Regions from separate parts of the Micromonospora sp. NPDC048898 genome, predicted to be linked through region 2. Evidence: predicted binding sites of a transcription regulator. Region 2 holds the regulator's gene; each other region holds the start of a gene.
The links. Region 2 encodes HrcA, which represses chaperone genes, less so after heat shock. Its sites were predicted from a motif close to GGTTNGCACNCTCNNNNNGAGNGTGCNAACC; they were not measured.

Region 1: a site for HrcA is predicted at 3,402-3,432, ahead of groL (chaperonin GroEL). Genes of this name have one in related genera too.
Region 3: a site for HrcA is predicted at 1,770-1,800, ahead of groES (co-chaperone GroES). Genes of this name have one in related genera too.

What each region holds. Positions count from the first base shown of each region.
Region 1 covers NZ_JBICUF010000005.1:139,069-144,575, forward strand. The annotation lists gene ACGFIQ_RS16345 (S8 family serine peptidase) at 1-198, shown strand, start outside; gene ACGFIQ_RS16350 (GNAT family N-acetyltransferase) at 267-1,199, shown strand; gene ACGFIQ_RS16355 (hypothetical protein) at 1,278-1,526, shown strand; gene groL (chaperonin GroEL) at 1,585-3,207, opposite strand; gene ACGFIQ_RS16365 (hypothetical protein) at 3,480-4,628, opposite strand; gene ACGFIQ_RS16370 (cold-shock protein) at 4,724-4,927, opposite strand; gene ACGFIQ_RS16375 (GNAT family N-acetyltransferase) at 5,212-5,507, shown strand, end outside.
Region 2 covers NZ_JBICUF010000014.1:150,072-155,578, forward strand. The annotation lists gene ACGFIQ_RS28475 (16S rRNA (uracil(1498)-N(3))-methyltransferase) at 1-171, opposite strand, end outside; gene dnaJ (molecular chaperone DnaJ) at 173-1,321, opposite strand; gene hrcA (heat-inducible transcriptional repressor HrcA) at 1,397-2,419, opposite strand; gene ACGFIQ_RS28490 (DUF4870 domain-containing protein) at 2,587-3,228, shown strand; gene hemW (radical SAM family heme chaperone HemW) at 3,295-4,518, opposite strand; gene ACGFIQ_RS28500 (enoyl-CoA hydratase-related protein) at 4,538-5,347, shown strand; gene ACGFIQ_RS28505 (SDR family NAD(P)-dependent oxidoreductase) at 5,435-5,507, opposite strand, start outside.
Region 3 covers NZ_JBICUF010000003.1:493,751-499,257, reverse strand. The annotation lists gene ybaK (Cys-tRNA(Pro) deacylase) at 1-431, opposite strand, end outside; gene ACGFIQ_RS12585 (methyltransferase domain-containing protein) at 478-1,674, opposite strand; gene groES (co-chaperone GroES) at 1,934-2,248, shown strand; gene groL (chaperonin GroEL) at 2,319-3,959, shown strand; gene ACGFIQ_RS12570 (molybdopterin-dependent oxidoreductase) at 4,087-5,507, shown strand, end outside.

The sequences.
Region 1 (5,507 bases), on a different contig from region 2:
GTCGCGCTGATGTGGTCGGCGAACCCGGCGTTGGTCGGCGACGTGGACCGCACCCGGCGGATCCTGCGGGACACCGCCACGGCGGCGACGCCCACGTACCGCTCCGACGACCCGTCCGACGCCTGTGGTGCTCCGGCGAACGTCACAGGCGCCGGCCAGGTCGACGCGTACGCCGCCGTCCGCGCCGCCCAACAATAGGCAGGTTTCCTTCCTGATCCGGCGGGCGGGAGCGCGGGCCGGCACGCGGTCATCTATGGTCGGCGACCATGGACGCCGAGATCACCGTCACCGAGCTGACCGCCGACCTGGCCCCCACCGTGGTGCGGCTCTGCGAGCAGGCCCTCGACCTGCCCGAGGACGCCGCTGAGGCCGCTTGCATCGTGGACGTGCTCTGGCCCCGAGCCAGCACGGACCGGCCCGTGGTCGGGCTGGGCGCGTACCGGGGTGTGGAGCTGGTCGGGGTGCTGTTCTGCTCGGTGTCGTCGACCGAGCCAGGGAGCGGGCACGTGGACCTGGTCGCGGTCCTCCCGGAGCACCGCCGCCGGGGCGTCGGCCGGGCACTGCTGCGGCAGGCCGAGCGGGTGCTGGCCGAGCGCGGGGTGACGGAGGTGCTGCTGGTCGGGAACCCGCCGTACTACGCCTGGCCGGGCATCGACGTCCGCTACACCCCGGCGGTCTGCACCGCCCTCGCGCTGGGCTACCAGCAGGACCGGACCGCCTGGAACATGACCGCCGACCTGTCGTACGACGGGTCGCCGGCGCTGCGGTCCACCGAGACCGCCGAGCGGCGGCTGGCCGATCAGGGCGTCACCGTACGCCGGGCGGAGCCGACGGACCTGCCGGCGCTCACCGCGTTCGCCCGGTCCACCTTCGGCGGCACCTGGGACGGTGAGCTGGCCGGTTCGGTGGGTCGGGACGGCGCTGGCTGCCACCTGGCGGAGCGGGGTGGCGAGGTGCTCGGCTTCGCCGCCTACGGGTCGTCCCGGCCGAGCTGGTTCGGGCCGATGGGCACCGCGCCGGCCGCCGAGGGGCTGGGTATCGGTGGTGTGCTGCTGCGACGCTGCCTGGCCGACCAGCGGGCGGCGGGGCTGACCAGGGCGGAGATCGGCTGGGTAGGGCCGGTGCCGTTCTACTCGGGCAGCGCGGGTGCGCGAATCGAGCGGGTCTTCTTCCTGTACCGACGAACCCTGTCCGCATAAACGGGGCAAATAGGATATAGATCCATTCGCCCGCATCGGCCATCGACGCCCCCTACCGTCTTGGTAGAGGAGGCAGCCATGACCACGGATGACGACCAGACCGAGGACGGCCCGCCGATCACCTGGAAACCGGTCGGCGAACTCCCCGGCCAACTGCCGTTCGACCGACTCGACTACGGCGACGCCGAGCAGCTGGCCGAGATGACCACCGACGGTGAGTCGCCGGTGGTCGAGCAGCCGCAGGAAATGGTGGACGCGCCGATCCAACTGCTCCCGCCGTACGACCGGGCACACAAACGGCGCAACCAGCGCCCACTGCCCACCTGACGACGAACGGGGCGGACCGCGTCAGCGGCCCGCCCCGTTCGGTGTGTCGGAACTGGACTCAGAAGTCCATGTCCCCGCCACCCGGGCCAGCCGGGGCAGCCGGGGTCTTCTCCGGCTTGTCCGCGACGACGGCCTCGGTGGTGAGGAACAGCGCCGCGATCGAAGCGGCGTTCTGCAGCGCCGAGCGCGTCACCTTGGCCGGGTCGATGATGCCCGCGGCCAGCAGGTCGACGTACTCGCCGTTGGCGGCGTTGAGGCCGTGACCCGCTTCGAGGTTACGGACCTTCTCCACCACGACGCCGCCCTCAAGGCCGGCGTTGACGGCGATCTGCCGCAGCGGGGCGTCCAGCGCGACCTTGACGATGTTCGCACCGGTCGCCTCGTCGCCGACCAGGTCGAGCTTGTCGAAGGCGGTCTTGCCGGCCTGGACCAGCGCGACGCCACCACCCGGGACGATGCCCTCCTCGACGGCGGCCTTCGCGTTGCGAACGGCGTCCTCGATGCGGTGCTTGCGCTCCTTGAGCTCGACCTCGGTGGCCGCGCCGACCTTGATGACCGCAACGCCGCCGGCCAGCTTGGCCAGCCGCTCCTGCAGCTTCTCCCGGTCGTAGTCGGAGTCGCTCTTGTCGATCTCGGCCCGGATCTGGTTGACCCGGCCCTGGATCTGCTCGGCGTCACCGGCACCGTCGACGATGGTGGTCTCGTCCTTGGTCACCACGACCTTGCGGGCGCGGCCCAGCATGTCGAGGCTGGCGGCGTCGAGCTTGAGGCCGACCTCCTCGCTGATGACCTGGCCACCGGCGAGGATGGCGATGTCGGTCAGCATGGCCTTGCGGCGGTCACCGAAGCCCGGCGCCTTGACGGCGACCGACTTGAAGGTGCCACGGACCTTGTTGACCACCAGGGTGGCGAGAGCCTCGCCCTCCAGGTCCTCGGCGATGATCAGCAGCGGCTTGCCCGACTGCATGACCTTCTCCAGGATCGGGAGCAGGTCCTTCACCGACGAGATCTTGCTGTTGGCGATCAGGATGTACGGGTCGTCGAAGACGGCCTCCATACGCTCCGGGTCGGTCATGAAGTAGGCCGAGATGTAGCCCTTGTCGAAGCGCATACCCTCGGTGAGCTCCAGCTCCAGCCCGAAGGTGTTGCTCTCCTCGACGGTGATGACGCCTTCCTTGCCGACCTTGTCCATCGCCTCGGCGATGATCTCGCCGACGGTGCTGTCGCCAGCGGAGATGGAGGCGGTGGAGGCGATCTGCTCCTTGGTCTCGACGTCCTTGGCGAGCTTGGACAGCTCCTCCGAGACGCTCGCGACCGCGGCCTCGATGCCCCGCTTCAGGGCCATCGGGTTGGCACCGGCGGCCACGTTGCGCAGGCCCTCACGAACCAGGGCCTGGGCCAGGACGGTCGCCGTCGTCGTGCCGTCACCGGCAACGTCGTCGGTCTTCTTGGCGACCTCCTTGACCAGCTCAGCGCCGATCTTCTCGTACGGGTCCTCGAGCTCGATCTCCTTGGCGATGCTCACACCATCGTTGGTGATGGTGGGGGCACCCCACTTCTTCTCGAGCACGACGTTGCGGCCCTTGGGGCCGAGGGTCACCTTTACGGCGTCGGCGAGCTGGTTCATGCCCCGCTCGAGGCCGCGGCGAGCCTCTTCGTCGAAAGCGATCATCTTGGCCATACGGCGTTGTCCTCCTGGACACTCACGGGCCACCCGAGATGTGTGCCTCGGATGGGCCGCCTGGTGTGCGCACCTTGGGACGTCGCCACCTGGCGACGACGACGTCCTTCGGCCGGGCCGGATAGCCCGCGACGACCGGCCATGTGCTGCCCCGGTGTCTCCACACCGGCACAACCTGGCCCCACCGTCCCGACCGCTGGCACTCACGGTATGCGAGTGCCAATGACTTGTTTAGCACTCTCCCCTGCCGAGTGCAAGCACGATGGGGCCGCTCAGCCGAGTTCCGTCGCCAGTCCGGCAGTGTTCACCGGCGCCTCATGGGCGCGCTGCTCGGCGTACGTCACCAGCAGACCGACCTGCTGGGCGAGGTAGGCCGGCAGGACCAGCACGGCGGTGACACCGATCACCACCACCGCCCCGATCGCGGTGCCCGGCGACGAGAGGGGATCCGTGCCGAACGCGGCAGTGCCCGCCCCCTCCAGCCCACCGGAGATCACGTTGACGACGATGACCGCCAGGGCCACCAGGGCCACCCGCCCGAGCAGGAGGCCGAGCCGGTCGTGGAACATCCGAAACGACCGGCCGATCGGGTTGCGGCGTTCGAAGAGGTAGACCGGGCCGGCCATGCTCAGCGCGAACGTCAGGTAGATGCCGGGCAGCACGCAGAAGCACACGCCGATGCCGACGAGCAGGCCGATCAGCAGGGTCCATCCCCACAGTCCGAGTGCCCGACGGAGGCCGTAGCGCAGCGCGGCGTCCAGGCTGCCCGGCTGACCCGACGCCTGCTGCGTGATCACCCAACTGCCGGCAGCCCACCCGACGGCCTGCACCAGGCCGACCAGCAGACTGCCGCCGACCAGCACCACGAGAAGGCCGACCAGATCAGCGACGAAGGTGTCCGGCAGCACGGGAGCCGACTCCGAGCCGACCTGGGCCTGCCATTTCGCCGTCGGGTCGACCCCGAGGGAGATCACCGAGAGGGCGGCCGCCGGCAACGCCTGGGTGAGCAGCATGATCGGCACCAACTGCCGCCAGCCCCGGCGCAACGCTCCCGCACCCCGGTTGAACCAGCCGCCCAGACCGGCACCGGGTGGAGTGACCAGGGGGTCGTTCGGGTCGAACCCGTGGCCCGGCGGGTACCAGCCGACCGGCGGCCCCGGATACCACGGCTGCGTACCGTAGGGACCCGACCCGGGCGGGTAGCCGCCGGTGGGCGGGAACGTCCAACCCTGCGGCGGTGGACCCCAGGCGCCCTGCGCCGGGTCCCAGCCGGGTGGCGGGCCAGCCGGAGGTACGTCCGGCCGCCACTCCGAGGGGGTCTCCGGCGCCGCGCCGGAGCCGCCGTACGACACGGTCGGATCGGACGGACCCGACTCCCCCGGCCCTGAGGGTGGGTTGGGCGGGGGCGACTGGTCAGTCATGAACGCTCCTCAGCATCGGCTGGAACGGGCACGATCTTCCCGGTTGCGCGCCCCTGCCGCCAGCCCCGACGTGCCGGGCCGATCGAGGAGGGAACTCAGGCGACGACGCGGACGTGCTCGGCCTGCGGGCCCTTCTGACCCTGGGCGATCTCGAACTCCACCCGCTGGCCGTCGTCCAGCGCCTTGTAGCCGTCCATCTCGATCGCGGAGAAGTGGACGAACACGTCCTGACCGCCGTCGACGGCGATGAAGCCGTAGCCCTTTTCGGCGTTGAACCACTTCACGGTGCCCTGTACCACGGTGCACTTCCCCCCTCTGTGCGGTGTTGCCTGAGCTGGCGCTCGGCACGGCCGGACGCCCACCGGCCACCACCTCAGCGATCGATGGTGACCATTGAATAAGGTGACCGAAATCGCACGCTACACGAGGAGTGACGGCCGCGCACGGCCACAAATCTGACACATTCCGGGGAAGTCCGACCGCCCCCGACCGGCCGGTTTTTTCGCTCCACCGGATCCACGTCGATGACTGCACGTGCCAGCTCGGCCGCGCCGGCCACCGACCCTGTGGTAGGCATGCGGGCATGACCACCGATACGGGCGCGACCGCCCTGCGGCGGGCGGAGATCCGCCGGGTCCGACCGCAGGACGCCGCCCGGATGCGGGCACTGCGTCTGGAGATGCTCGCCGACGCACCGTTGGCCTTCCTGGAGACCCTGGCGGACGCGGCGGCCCGACCGCACGCCGAGTTCGCCGCCCGGGTCGCGTACACCTCGACCGGCCCCGGCAACGCGCAGTTCGTCGCCGACCCGGGTGGCCGGCTGGTCGGACACGCCGGTGGCACGGTCGCCCCGAACGAACCCGGGCTCACCGTGATCTA
Region 2 (5,507 bases):
GCCGACGGCGGTGACCACGGCGGCGGCCGTGCCACCCCGGCCGTCGGCGAGCAGCAGCTCTTCGCCGACGCGTCTCCGCTGCACGGTGGCGGCGTGGTGCCCCTCCGGGCCGTCCAGGGTCAGCGCGTCGCCGGTGGGCAGCGCCTCCACCAGGAACAGCGGCGCGGACACCTCAGGCGTGCCCGTTGAACGCGTCGCGCATCCGGGAGAAGAAGCCGCCCTGCTTGGATAACTCGGCGACCTCCTCACCGCGGGTCTTGGCGAAGTCGCGCAGCATCTTCTCCTGGTCGGGGTCGAGCTTGGTCGGGGTGCGCACGTCCAGGTGCACGTAGAGGTCACCTCGGCCGGTGCCGCGCAGGTGGGGCACGCCCCGGGCACGCAGTCGCAGCGTGCTGGCCGGCTGGGTGCCGGCCTTGACGTCGACAGTCTCCTCGCTGTCCAGGGTCTTGATGGTCAACCGGGTGCCGAGCGCCGCCGCGGTCATCGGCACCGTGACGCGGCAGTGCAGGTCGTCGCCCTTGCGGGAGTAGACGTCGTGTGGCCGCTCGTGGATCTCCACGTAGAGGTCACCTGCGGTGCCGCCGCCCGGACCGACCTCGCCCTGCTGGGCCAACCGGATCCGCATGCCGTCCTCGACGCCGGCCGGGATCTTGACGGTCAGCGAACGGCGGGTGCGCACCCGGCCGTCACCGGCGCAGGTGGGGCAGGGGTGCGGGATGGTGGTGCCGTAACCCTGGCAGACGGTGCACGGCCGGGCCGAGACCACCTGGCCGAGGAAGGTGCGCTGCACCGACTGCACCTCACCGCGGCCGGCGCACGCCTCGCAGGTCGCCAGGTGCGTGCCGGCGGCCGTGCCGGCACCGGAGCAGGTGGTGCAGAGCACGGCGGTGTCGACGGTGATCGGCGCCTCGACACCGAACGCCGTCTCGTGCAGGTCGAGTTCGAGTCGCAGGATCGCGTCGGCACCCGGGCGGGTCCGTGGTCGCGGGCCCCGGGCACCACCGGCCGCGCCACCGAAGAACGCGTCCATGATGTCCTGGAAACCGACGAACGGGCCGCCGGCACCACCCGGACCGCCCGGACCGCCGGCGCCGCCGCCACCCGGGGCGAGCGGGTCGCCACCCAGGTCGACGATCTGCCGCTTCCGGTCGTCCGAGAGGACCTCGTACGCGGCGTTGATGTCCTTGAACTTCTCCTGAGCCTCCGGGTCCGGATTGACGTCCGGGTGGAACTGGCGTGCCAGCTTGCGGTAGGCGCGCTTGATCTCGTCATCGGAGGCTTCCCGGCTGACACCGAGAATGCCGTAGTAGTCCCTGGCCACTGCGTTCCGTGTCCTCATGTTCGTCTCGCGTTGTGCCGGTCGGCGGCCGCAGCCGGCCGCATCGGCCCTGACCAATCAGTTCTGGGCCAGCAACTCGCCCACGTAGCGTGCCACGGCGCGGACCGTGGCGATGTTGCCGGGGTAGTCCATCCGCGTCGGCCCCAGCACCCCCAGGCCACCCAGGATGGTGGTGCCCGGGCCGTAGCCGGTGCTGACCACGGAGGCGGCCCGCAGGTTGTCGAACTCGTTCTCGTCGCCGATCAGCACACGGGTCGTGCTCGGCTCGGTCTCGCCGATGAGCTTGAGCAGCACGACCTCCTCCTCCAACGCCTCGAGGATCGGGCGCAGGGAACCCTGGAAGTCGAGCAGACCGCCCCGGGTGAGGTTGGCGGTGCCGGCCAGCGCGATGCGTTCCTCGTGCCGCTCGACAAGCGTCTCCAGCAGGACGGTGGCGAGCGTGGTCATGGTCGGACGCAGCCCGGCCGGCGCTTCCTCGACAAGCGCCTGCACCAACGGTGGCGTGTCGGACAGCCGCGCGCCGGCGAGCTTTTCGTTGACCAGCCGGCGCAGGTCCATGACGTCGTCGGCCGGCACCGGCCCGGGCAGCTCCACCAGCCGCTGCTCGACCCGCCCGGTGTCCGCGATCATGACGAGCATCAGCCGGGTGGTGGAGATCGGCACCAACTCCAGGTGCCGAACCGAGGATCGGGCCAGGCTCGGGTACTGCACGACGGCCACCTGCCGGGTCAGCTGGGCGAGCAGTCGCACCGTGCGGTGCACCACGTCGTCGAGATCGACCGCGCCGACCAGGAAACGCTCGATGGCCCGCCGCTCGGCCGGGCTGAGTGGCTTGACCCGGGACAACCGGTCGACGAAGAGCCGGTAGCCGCGGTCGGTGGGCACCCGGCCGGCACTCGTGTGCGGCTGCCGGATGTAGCCCTCCTCCTCCAGCACGGCCATGTCGTTGCGGACCGTGGCCGGGGACACCCCGAGCTGGTGCCGCTCGACAAGCGCCTTGCTGCCGACCGGCTCCTGGGTGGAGACGTAGTCCTCGACGATCGCGCGGAGCACGGCGAGTTTCCGGTCGTCGAGACCCATCCTCCGCACCTCCTGTCGCACGTCGGCTGCCGGCGCCGTGGGGCCGGTCGAGCCGCCCTGGCACTCGACTGTAACGAGTGCCAGTCTACGTCGGCGTACCCACCGGCGCGATGATCAACGGTGGCCCCTCTGGTGCCGCGTTGCCACGGGCACCTACCGTGACACCCATGACAGAACCTCCTCGCCCTCCCGGCGCGGGTGACCCCGGCAACTATCCGCCGGAGCCGAGTTCGTACCCGTCGGCCGAGCCACCCACCGCACCACTGTCCGGGGCGTCCGGCCCGGGCGACTATCCCCCGGCCGGTGGCTATCCGCCGCCCACCGGTGACCAGCCGCCGTCGGGTGGCTACCCTCCGGCGGGTGGCTACCCTCCGGCGGGTGGCTACCCGCCGCCCGGAGGCTATCCGCCCGGCGGCTACCCCGCTGGCGGATATCCGACCGGCGGCGCCCCCGGTGGCGGCTACGCCAACAACGAGGACAAGACCTGGGCGCTCGTCGCGCACTTCGGCGGTGCGGCCGGCATGATCATCAGCGGGGGTGTGCTCGGCTGGATCGGCCCGCTGGTGGCGCTGCTGGCCCGCGGCAACCAGTCCCCGACGGCCCGGGCGCACGCCGTGGCGGCGCTCAACTTCCAGCTCGTCTGGTCGGTCGTCGGCCTGGTCGGCTGGGTGCTGTCCTGCATCGTGATCGGCTTCCTCGGCGTCGGGGCGGCCCTCATCCTCGGTGCCGTGTTCGGCATCATCGCCGGCATCAAGGCCAACGAGGGTCAGCTCTACCGCTACCCGCTCTCGGCCAACATCATCAAGTGACCCGGGCCGGCCGCTCCCCCGGCCGGTCCGGTGCACCGCCGCCTCGCTCCGGGGCGGCGCGCCCGTTCAGGGCAGCAGGTCACGCACGACCGCGTCGGCGAGCAGCCGCCCACGCAGGGTGAGCACCGCCCGACCGGCCGCGTACTCGTCGGCGGCCAGCAGCCCCTCGGCCAGGGCCCGCTCGGCGCCAGCACGGCCGGTGGCGTCGAGCACCGCCAGCGGCAGGCCGCTGGCGAGCCGCAGCCGCAGCATCACGTCCTCCATGTGCGTCTCGTCGGCCGTGAGCACCTCCCGGGCCAGGCCGGGAGACGCGCCCGCAGCCAACCGCTCGGCGTACGCCGAGGGGTGTTTGACGTTCCACCAGCGCACCCCGCCGACGTGGCTGTGCGCCCCCGGCCCCAGGCCCCACCAGTCCGCGCCGGTCCAGTACAGCAGGTTGTGCCGGCACCGGGCGTCGTCGGTGCGGGCCCAGTTGGAGACCTCGTACCAGGACAGCCCGGCCGCGTCGAGGGCGGCCTCCGCGGCCAGGTAGCGGTCCGCGGCCACGTCGTCACTGGGGTACGCCAGCTCGCCGCGCCGCATCCGGGCGGCGAGCCGGGTGCCGTCCTCGACGATCAGGGCGTACGCGCTGACGTGGTCCACCCCGGCGGCCACGACCTGCTCCAGCGAGGCGGCGAAGTCCTCGGGCCGCTCCCCCGGGGTGCCGTAGATCAGATCCAGGTTGACGTGCTCGAATCCGGCGTCGCGCGCCTCCAGGGCGGCGGCGGTGGCCCGGCCGGCGCTGTGTTTGCGGTCCAGGATGGCCAGCACGCCCGGTGCGGCGGACTGCATGCCCAGCGAGATCCGGGTGTAGCCGGCGGCCCGCAGCAGCTTCAACGACTCCGGGGTGACCGACTCGGGGTTGGCCTCGGTGGTCACCTCGACGTCGGCGGCCAGCCCCCAGGTGCGGTCGATGCCGTCGAGGATGCGGGCCAGGTCGTCGGCGGGCAGCAGGGTGGGTGTGCCACCGCCGACGAAGACGGTGTCGACCCGGGGCGGCGGGGTGTCGCCGAGCACCCGGGCGGCGAGCGCCAGCTCGGCCAGCACGGTGTCGGCGTACCCCTCGCGGCTGGCGCCGCCGCCCAGCTCGGCCGCCGTGTAGGTGTTGAAGTCGCAGTAGCCGCAGCGGCTGGCACAGAACGGCACGTGCACGTACACGCCGAAGCCGCGCGCGCCGACCGCGGCGGTGGCGGTGGCGGGCAGCGATCCGTCGACGGGGACGGTCTCACCATCTGGAAGGAGGCCGGGCATGGCCACTAGTGTGCCCGGCATGACCACTCCCGACGTCCTCGTGCGGGTCGCCACGGCCCGTGGGGTGACCACCCTCACCCTGGACAGCCCGCACAACCGCAACGCGCTCTCCACCGGCCTGATGACCCAGTTGCTGGCCGGGCTGGCGGACGCGGTCGCCGACGAGGCGGTTCGGGTGGTCGTGCTCGACCACACCGGCCCGGTCTTCTGCTCGGGGGCGGACCTGAAGGAGACGGCCGCGGCATACGCCAGCGGGACCGTGCCGGCCGGCATGCTGGGTGACGTGCTCGCGGCGCTCTGGGAGTGCCCGAAGCCGGTGCTGGCCCGGGTGGGCGGGCCGGCGCGGGCCGGTGGGTTGGGCCTGATCGCCGCCGCCGACCTCGCGGTCTGCGCCGACGAGGCGACGTTCGCGTTCACCGAGGTACGGATCGGGGTGATCCCGGCGGTGATCTCGGCGACCGTGCTGCCCCGGCTGCACCCGCGCGCCGCCGCCGAGCTTTACCTGACCGGCGACACCTTCGACGGTCGACGGGCCGCCGAGATCGGCCTGGTCACGGCCAGCGTGCCGGCGGACGGGCTGGACGACGTCGTGCGACGTTACTGCGACTCGCTGGTACGCGGCGCGCCCGGTGCGTTGGCCGGCGCGAAGGAGTTGTTGCGTCGGCCGGGCACCGCCGAGCTGCGTGCCGACCTGGCCCGGCTGTCCGCCCTGTCGACCGGGTACTTCCTGTCCGACGAGGGACGCGAGGGGGTCGCGGCCTTCCGGGACAGAAGATTGGCTCGATGGGTGGCCGCCGTGGACGGGGGTTCCGCTGATCATGCCGGGTAGGACCGGGGGTGCCGGTGGTCATGCCGGCTGGGACCGGGGGCGGGGACGCCGCCTGCGTGCGGGGCGTCCCCGCGCCGTCCGGTCGGGTCACCAGGCGGTCGCGCCGCCGTCGACCGGGTAGTTCGCCCCGGTGATGTACGACGCCCGGTCGGAGGCGAGG
Region 3 (5,507 bases), on a different contig from region 2:
TCCGCCGCGGCCAGTTCGAGTTGCAGGCCGCGCCGACCAGCCGAGACGTAGATCGTCGGAAGATCCAACGCGGATTCGTCGAGCACGGTCGGCAGTCGCCTGCGCTGCCCGAGCGGGCTGATCCCACCGCGTACGTAGCCGGTGGCCCGCTCGGCGACCGCCCGGTCGGCCAGCGCCGCCCGCTTGCCACCGACCGCCGCCGCGAGCGCCTTGAGATCCAGCTCGCCGGTGACCGGCACGACCGCCACGGTGAGCGCGCCGTCGACCTCGGTCACCAACGACTTGAAGACACGCTCCGGTGCCACGCCGAGCGCCACCGCCACCAGCGCGCCGTAGTTCGGGGCGTCCGGCGACACCCGGTAGGGGTGCGTGCGGTGCGCGACTCCGCGCTTGACCAACAGTGCCGTCGCCGGGGTGCCCTGTCCTGCCACACCAGCGAAGCTAGTCGACCGGCCGGCCGAGGGCTTGACACGCGCCCTACTCGACCGGCCGACCGATCAGCACGGTCGGTGCGCCGGCGACCCGGGTGAGCACCAGGCTCGCCGCCGCGTCGCCGGCCAGCCGCAAATCCCGGCGCAGTTGCTCCGGGGTGAGCGCGGAACCCCGCTTGAGGATCTCCACCCGGCCCACCCGGCGCTCGCGCAGCAGCGCCCGCAGTCGCTTGAGCGAGAACGGCAGCACGTCGGTGATCTCCAGGCAGCGCGCGTACGGGGTGCGGGTCGGCTGGTCCGCGTAGAGGTAGGCGATGCTCGGGTCACCCAGGTTGGCGTCCAGTTCGGCGGCCAGTTCGGCGACGAGGTGCGCGCGGATGACCGCCGCGTCCGGGTCGTACAGGTAGCGCCGGGGTGGCCCGACCGACGCCTCGTCGGCACCCGAGCCGGTGAGCTGGTGGCGGTGGGTCTCGGCGCCCTCCTGGCGGTAGAGGGTGGCGCGGCGGGGCACCTCCGCCAACTCTCCGCACCAGAGCGCGGCCTCGACCAGGTCGCCGTCCACACCGACCCACTCCGCCTCCGCACCGACCGGGATGAGCGCGTGGTCCAGGCCCGGCGCCACCTTCACCACGGTGCGCGGCACCCGCTCGGCCAACCCGGTGACGAAATCCCACGGTGGCGAGAAGGCGCGCGGGTCGAAGATCCGCCGACCGGTGCCGCTGCTGCGGCGGGCCGGATCGCAGAAGACCCCGTCGACCCGGGACACGTCGAACGCGGTGGCATCCCCGCACTCGACGGTGAACAGCTCGGCCAGCCCGGCCGCCGTGGCGTTGGCGGCGGCCATCGCCGCGGTCACCGGGTCGGCCTCCACCCCGTACACCCGGATGCCGGCACGGGCGGCGGCCAGCGCGTCCGCGCCGAGGCCGCACCCGAGGTCGGCCAGGGTGCGCACGCCGGCCGCGGACAGCCGTGCGGCTCGACGGTCGGCGACCACCCGGCGGGTGGCCTGCTCCAGGCCGGGGCGGGTGAGGAACATCCCGGCGGCGACCGGGCCGAACTTGCCGGCCGCCCGGTGCCGCAGCTCGGCCTGGGTGAGCGCCGCCGCGGCCAGCGTCGGCGGAACCCCGGCCGCGCGCAGCGCCGACGCCGCGGCCAGCGGATCACCGCCGGCCAGACCGGCCGCCGTCGCGAGCGCGGCCGACCCCTCGGGGGTACGCAGCGCCGCCAGCTGATCGAGATCCACCCGGTCATTGTCCTGGTGGACCCGGAAATCCGGGCTGGCGGGGCGCGACTCGCTGGCACTCTCCTTGACGGAGTGCTAGCCACGGAATAACCTGCGATTAGCACTCTCACCCTGAGGGTGCCAGCTTCCGGGTCTCGCGACCCGGGTGCGCACGCCAGGCGGACCGGCACCCGCGACGACGGTCCCGCCCGGTGGCATGAGGCAGATTGACGCTGGTTGGCCCCGCTGGCCAGCAACGAAACCAGTACCCCAGGAGGGTATGCCCGTGACTACCGCGACCAAGGTTGCGATCAAGCCGCTCGAGGACCGCATCGTGGTCCAGGCGAACGAGGCTGAGACCACCACGGCGTCGGGCATCGTGATCCCCGACACCGCCAAGGAGAAGCCGCAGGAGGGCACCGTCCTCGCTGTGGGCCCGGGGCGCGTCGACGACAACGGCAACCGGGTTCCGGTTGACGTGCAGGTCGGCGACACCGTCCTTTACTCGAAGTACGGCGGCACCGAGGTCAAGTACGCCGGCGAGGAGTACCTGGTGCTCTCCGCCCGCGACGTCCTCGCGGTCATCGAGAAGTAAGCAACCGATCAGTTCCATTGCCCCGGTCCGGCTCGCCGGGCCGGGGCAATGGCGCTTCGAAGGGACATTAATGGCGAAGATCCTGAGCTTCTCGGACGACGCCCGGCACCTGCTGGAGCACGGTGTCAACGCCCTCGCGGACGCGGTCAAGGTCACCCTCGGCCCGCGCGGGCGCAACGTCGTCCTGGACAAGAAATTCGGTGCGCCGACGATCACCAACGATGGTGTGACCATCGCCAAGGAGATCGAGCTCACCAACCCGTACGAGAACCTTGGCGCGCAGCTGGTCAAGGAGGTGGCGACCAAGACCAACGACGTCGCCGGTGACGGCACCACCACCGCGACCGTGCTGGCCCAGGCCATGGTTCGCGAGGGCCTGCGCAACGTGACCGCCGGGACCAACCCGGCCGGCCTCAAGCGGGGCATCGACGCGGCGGCCACCAAGGTCTCCGAGGCGCTGCTCGGCCGTGCCGCGGAGGTCACCAGCAAGGAGTCGATCGCGAACGTGGCGACGATCTCCGCGCAGGACGCCACGATCGGTGATCTCATCGCCGAGGCGATGGAGCGGGTCGGCCGCGACGGTGTCATCACCGTCGAGGAAGGCTCCATGCTCACCACCGAGCTGGACGTGACCGAGGGTCTCCAGTTCGACAAGGGCTTCATCTCGCCGAACTTCGTCACCGACCTGGAGAGCCAGGAGTCCGTCCTCGAGGACGCGTACATCCTGGTCACCACCCAGAAGATCTCGGCGATCGAGGAGCTGCTGCCGCTGCTGGAGAAGGTCCTGCAGAACAGCAAGCCGCTGCTGATCATCGCCGAGGACGTGGACGGCCAGGCGCTCTCCACCCTGGTGGTCAACTCGCTGCGCAAGACCCTCAAGGTCTGCGCGGTCAAGGCCCCGGGCTTCGGTGACCGGCGCAAGGCGATGCTCCAGGACATCGCGATCTCCACGGGCGCCGAGCTGGTCGCCCCGGAGCTGGGCTACAAGATCGACCAGGTTGGCCTGGAGGTGCTCGGCACCGCTCGGCGCATCGTGGTCGACAAGGAGAACACCACGATCGTCGACGGCGGTGGCCAGAAGGCCGACGTCGCCGACCGGGTGGCCCAGATCCGCAAGGAGATCGAGGCCTCCGACTCCGACTGGGACCGGGAGAAGCTGGCCGAGCGGCTGGCGAAGCTCTCCGGTGGCATCGCCGTCATCAAGGCTGGCGCGGCTACCGAGGTCGAGATGAAGGAGCGCAAGCACCGCATCGAGGACGCCATCGCGGCGACCAAGGCCGCGGTCGAGGAGGGCACCGTCCCCGGCGGCGGCGCCGCCCTGGTGCAGATCCGCTCGGTGCTCGACGACGACCTGGGCTTCACCGGTGACGAGAAGGTCGGTGTCTCGGTCGTGCGCAAGGCGCTCGTCGAGCCGCTGCGCTGGATCGCCCAGAACGCCGGTCACGACGGTTACGTCGTGACGCAGAAGGTCGCCGACCTCGACTGGGGCAACGGCCTCGACGCCGCCAAGGGCGAGTACGTCGACCTGGTCAAGGCCGGCATCATCGACCCGGTGAAGGTGACCCGCAACGCGGTCACCAACGCCGCCTCGATCGCCGGCCTGCTGCTCACCACGGAGAGCCTCGTGGTGGAGAAGCCGGAGCAGGCCGAGCCGGCCGCCGGCGGCGGCCACGGCCACGGCCACGGCCACCAGCACGGCCCGGGCTTCTGACCCGGTAGCTGAACCGGGGCACACCGCCGTACGGCGGTGTGCCCCGGTTCGCTCTTTGAGCCGGTAGGTCATTACCGAACGCTGACGTTGCTGGCTACCGGGCAAGATGATCGCGCACACTGGGCCGATGAGCACCACGTCGCGGCGGTACGCCGCGCTGGCCGGGGTCACCGCCGCCGCCGTCGCGATCGGAATCGCCGAACCGGTGGCCGTGCTGACCGGCCCTCGGTCGGCGCCCCTGGTCGCGGTCGGCGGGGTGGTCGTCGACGCCGTCCCCGAGTCGCTGAAGCAGTTCGCCATCGACGTCTTCGGCACCGCCGACAAGATCGCACTGCTGGTCGGCACGGGCCTGCTGCTCGGAGCGTTCGCCGCCCTCTTCGGTGTGCTGGCCGTCCGCCGGCTGGCACTCGGCCTTGCCGGCATCGCCGCGTTCGGCGTCATCGGCGTGGCCGCCGCCCTGACCCGCTCCGGTGCCGACGCGGCCGACGCGCTGCCGTCACTCGTCGGTGCCGGCCTCGGCGCCCTGGTGCTCTGGCTGTTCATCGCCGGCCCGTTCGAACTGGACCCCTGGTCCTGGTCACCACCCACACCGATCGTGCCGCCGGCCGGGTCGGTGCCGCCTGCCGGGCCGGCGCGGGGGGCGGAGGCCGAGCCGTCCTCGGCGGCCTCGCCGACGTCCGAGAGCCTGCCGGCCGCTTCGGTGTCGCCGGTTGGTCCGGTGACGCCCGCTGCGCCGGTGCCGGTGGCTCCGGGCGGGCAGTCCGCAGCGGAGGAGGCTACGGGCGTCGACCCGGAGTCGCGGCGACGGTTCCTCACCGGCAGCGGAGTGCTGCTCGGCACCGCCGTGGTGGCCGGTCTCGGTGGGCGCTGGCTGGCCGGCCGGCGCGGCGTGTCCGCCGCCCGCGACGCGATCCGCCTGCCCGCGCCGGTCGCCCCCGCACCGGCCCTGCCGGCGGGCGCGGACCTCTCGTTGACGCAGCTCGCGCCGTACGTCACCCCGAACTTCGGTTTCTACCGGATCGACACCGCGCTTGTGGTGCCCCAGGTCGACCCGGACACCTGGCGGCTGCGGATCCACGGGCGGGTCGGCACCGAGCGCACCTACAGCTACGCGGATCTGCTGGCCCGGCCGCTCGTCGAGCGGTACGTCACGCTTGCCTGCGTCTCCAACGAGGTGGGCGGGGACCTGATCGGCAACGCCCGCTGGCTCGGCGTACCCCTTCGGGAGCTGCTGGACGAGGTCGAGCCGGACGGCGATGCCGACCAGGTCGTCGGCCGGTCGGTCGACGGCTGGACCTGCGGCACCCCCACCGCCGCGCTGCGCGACGGGCGGGACGCGCTGTTGGCGGTCGGCATGAACGGGGAGCCACTGCCGGTCGAGCACGGCTTCCCGGTCCGGATGGTCGTGCCCGGCCTCTACGGCTACGTCTCGGCCTGCAAGTGGCTGACCGAGCTGGAGCTGACCCGTTTCGCCGACTTCGACGCGTACTGGGTGCCGCGCGGCTGGTCCGCCCAGGGCCCGATCAAGACCCAGTCGCGGATCGACAC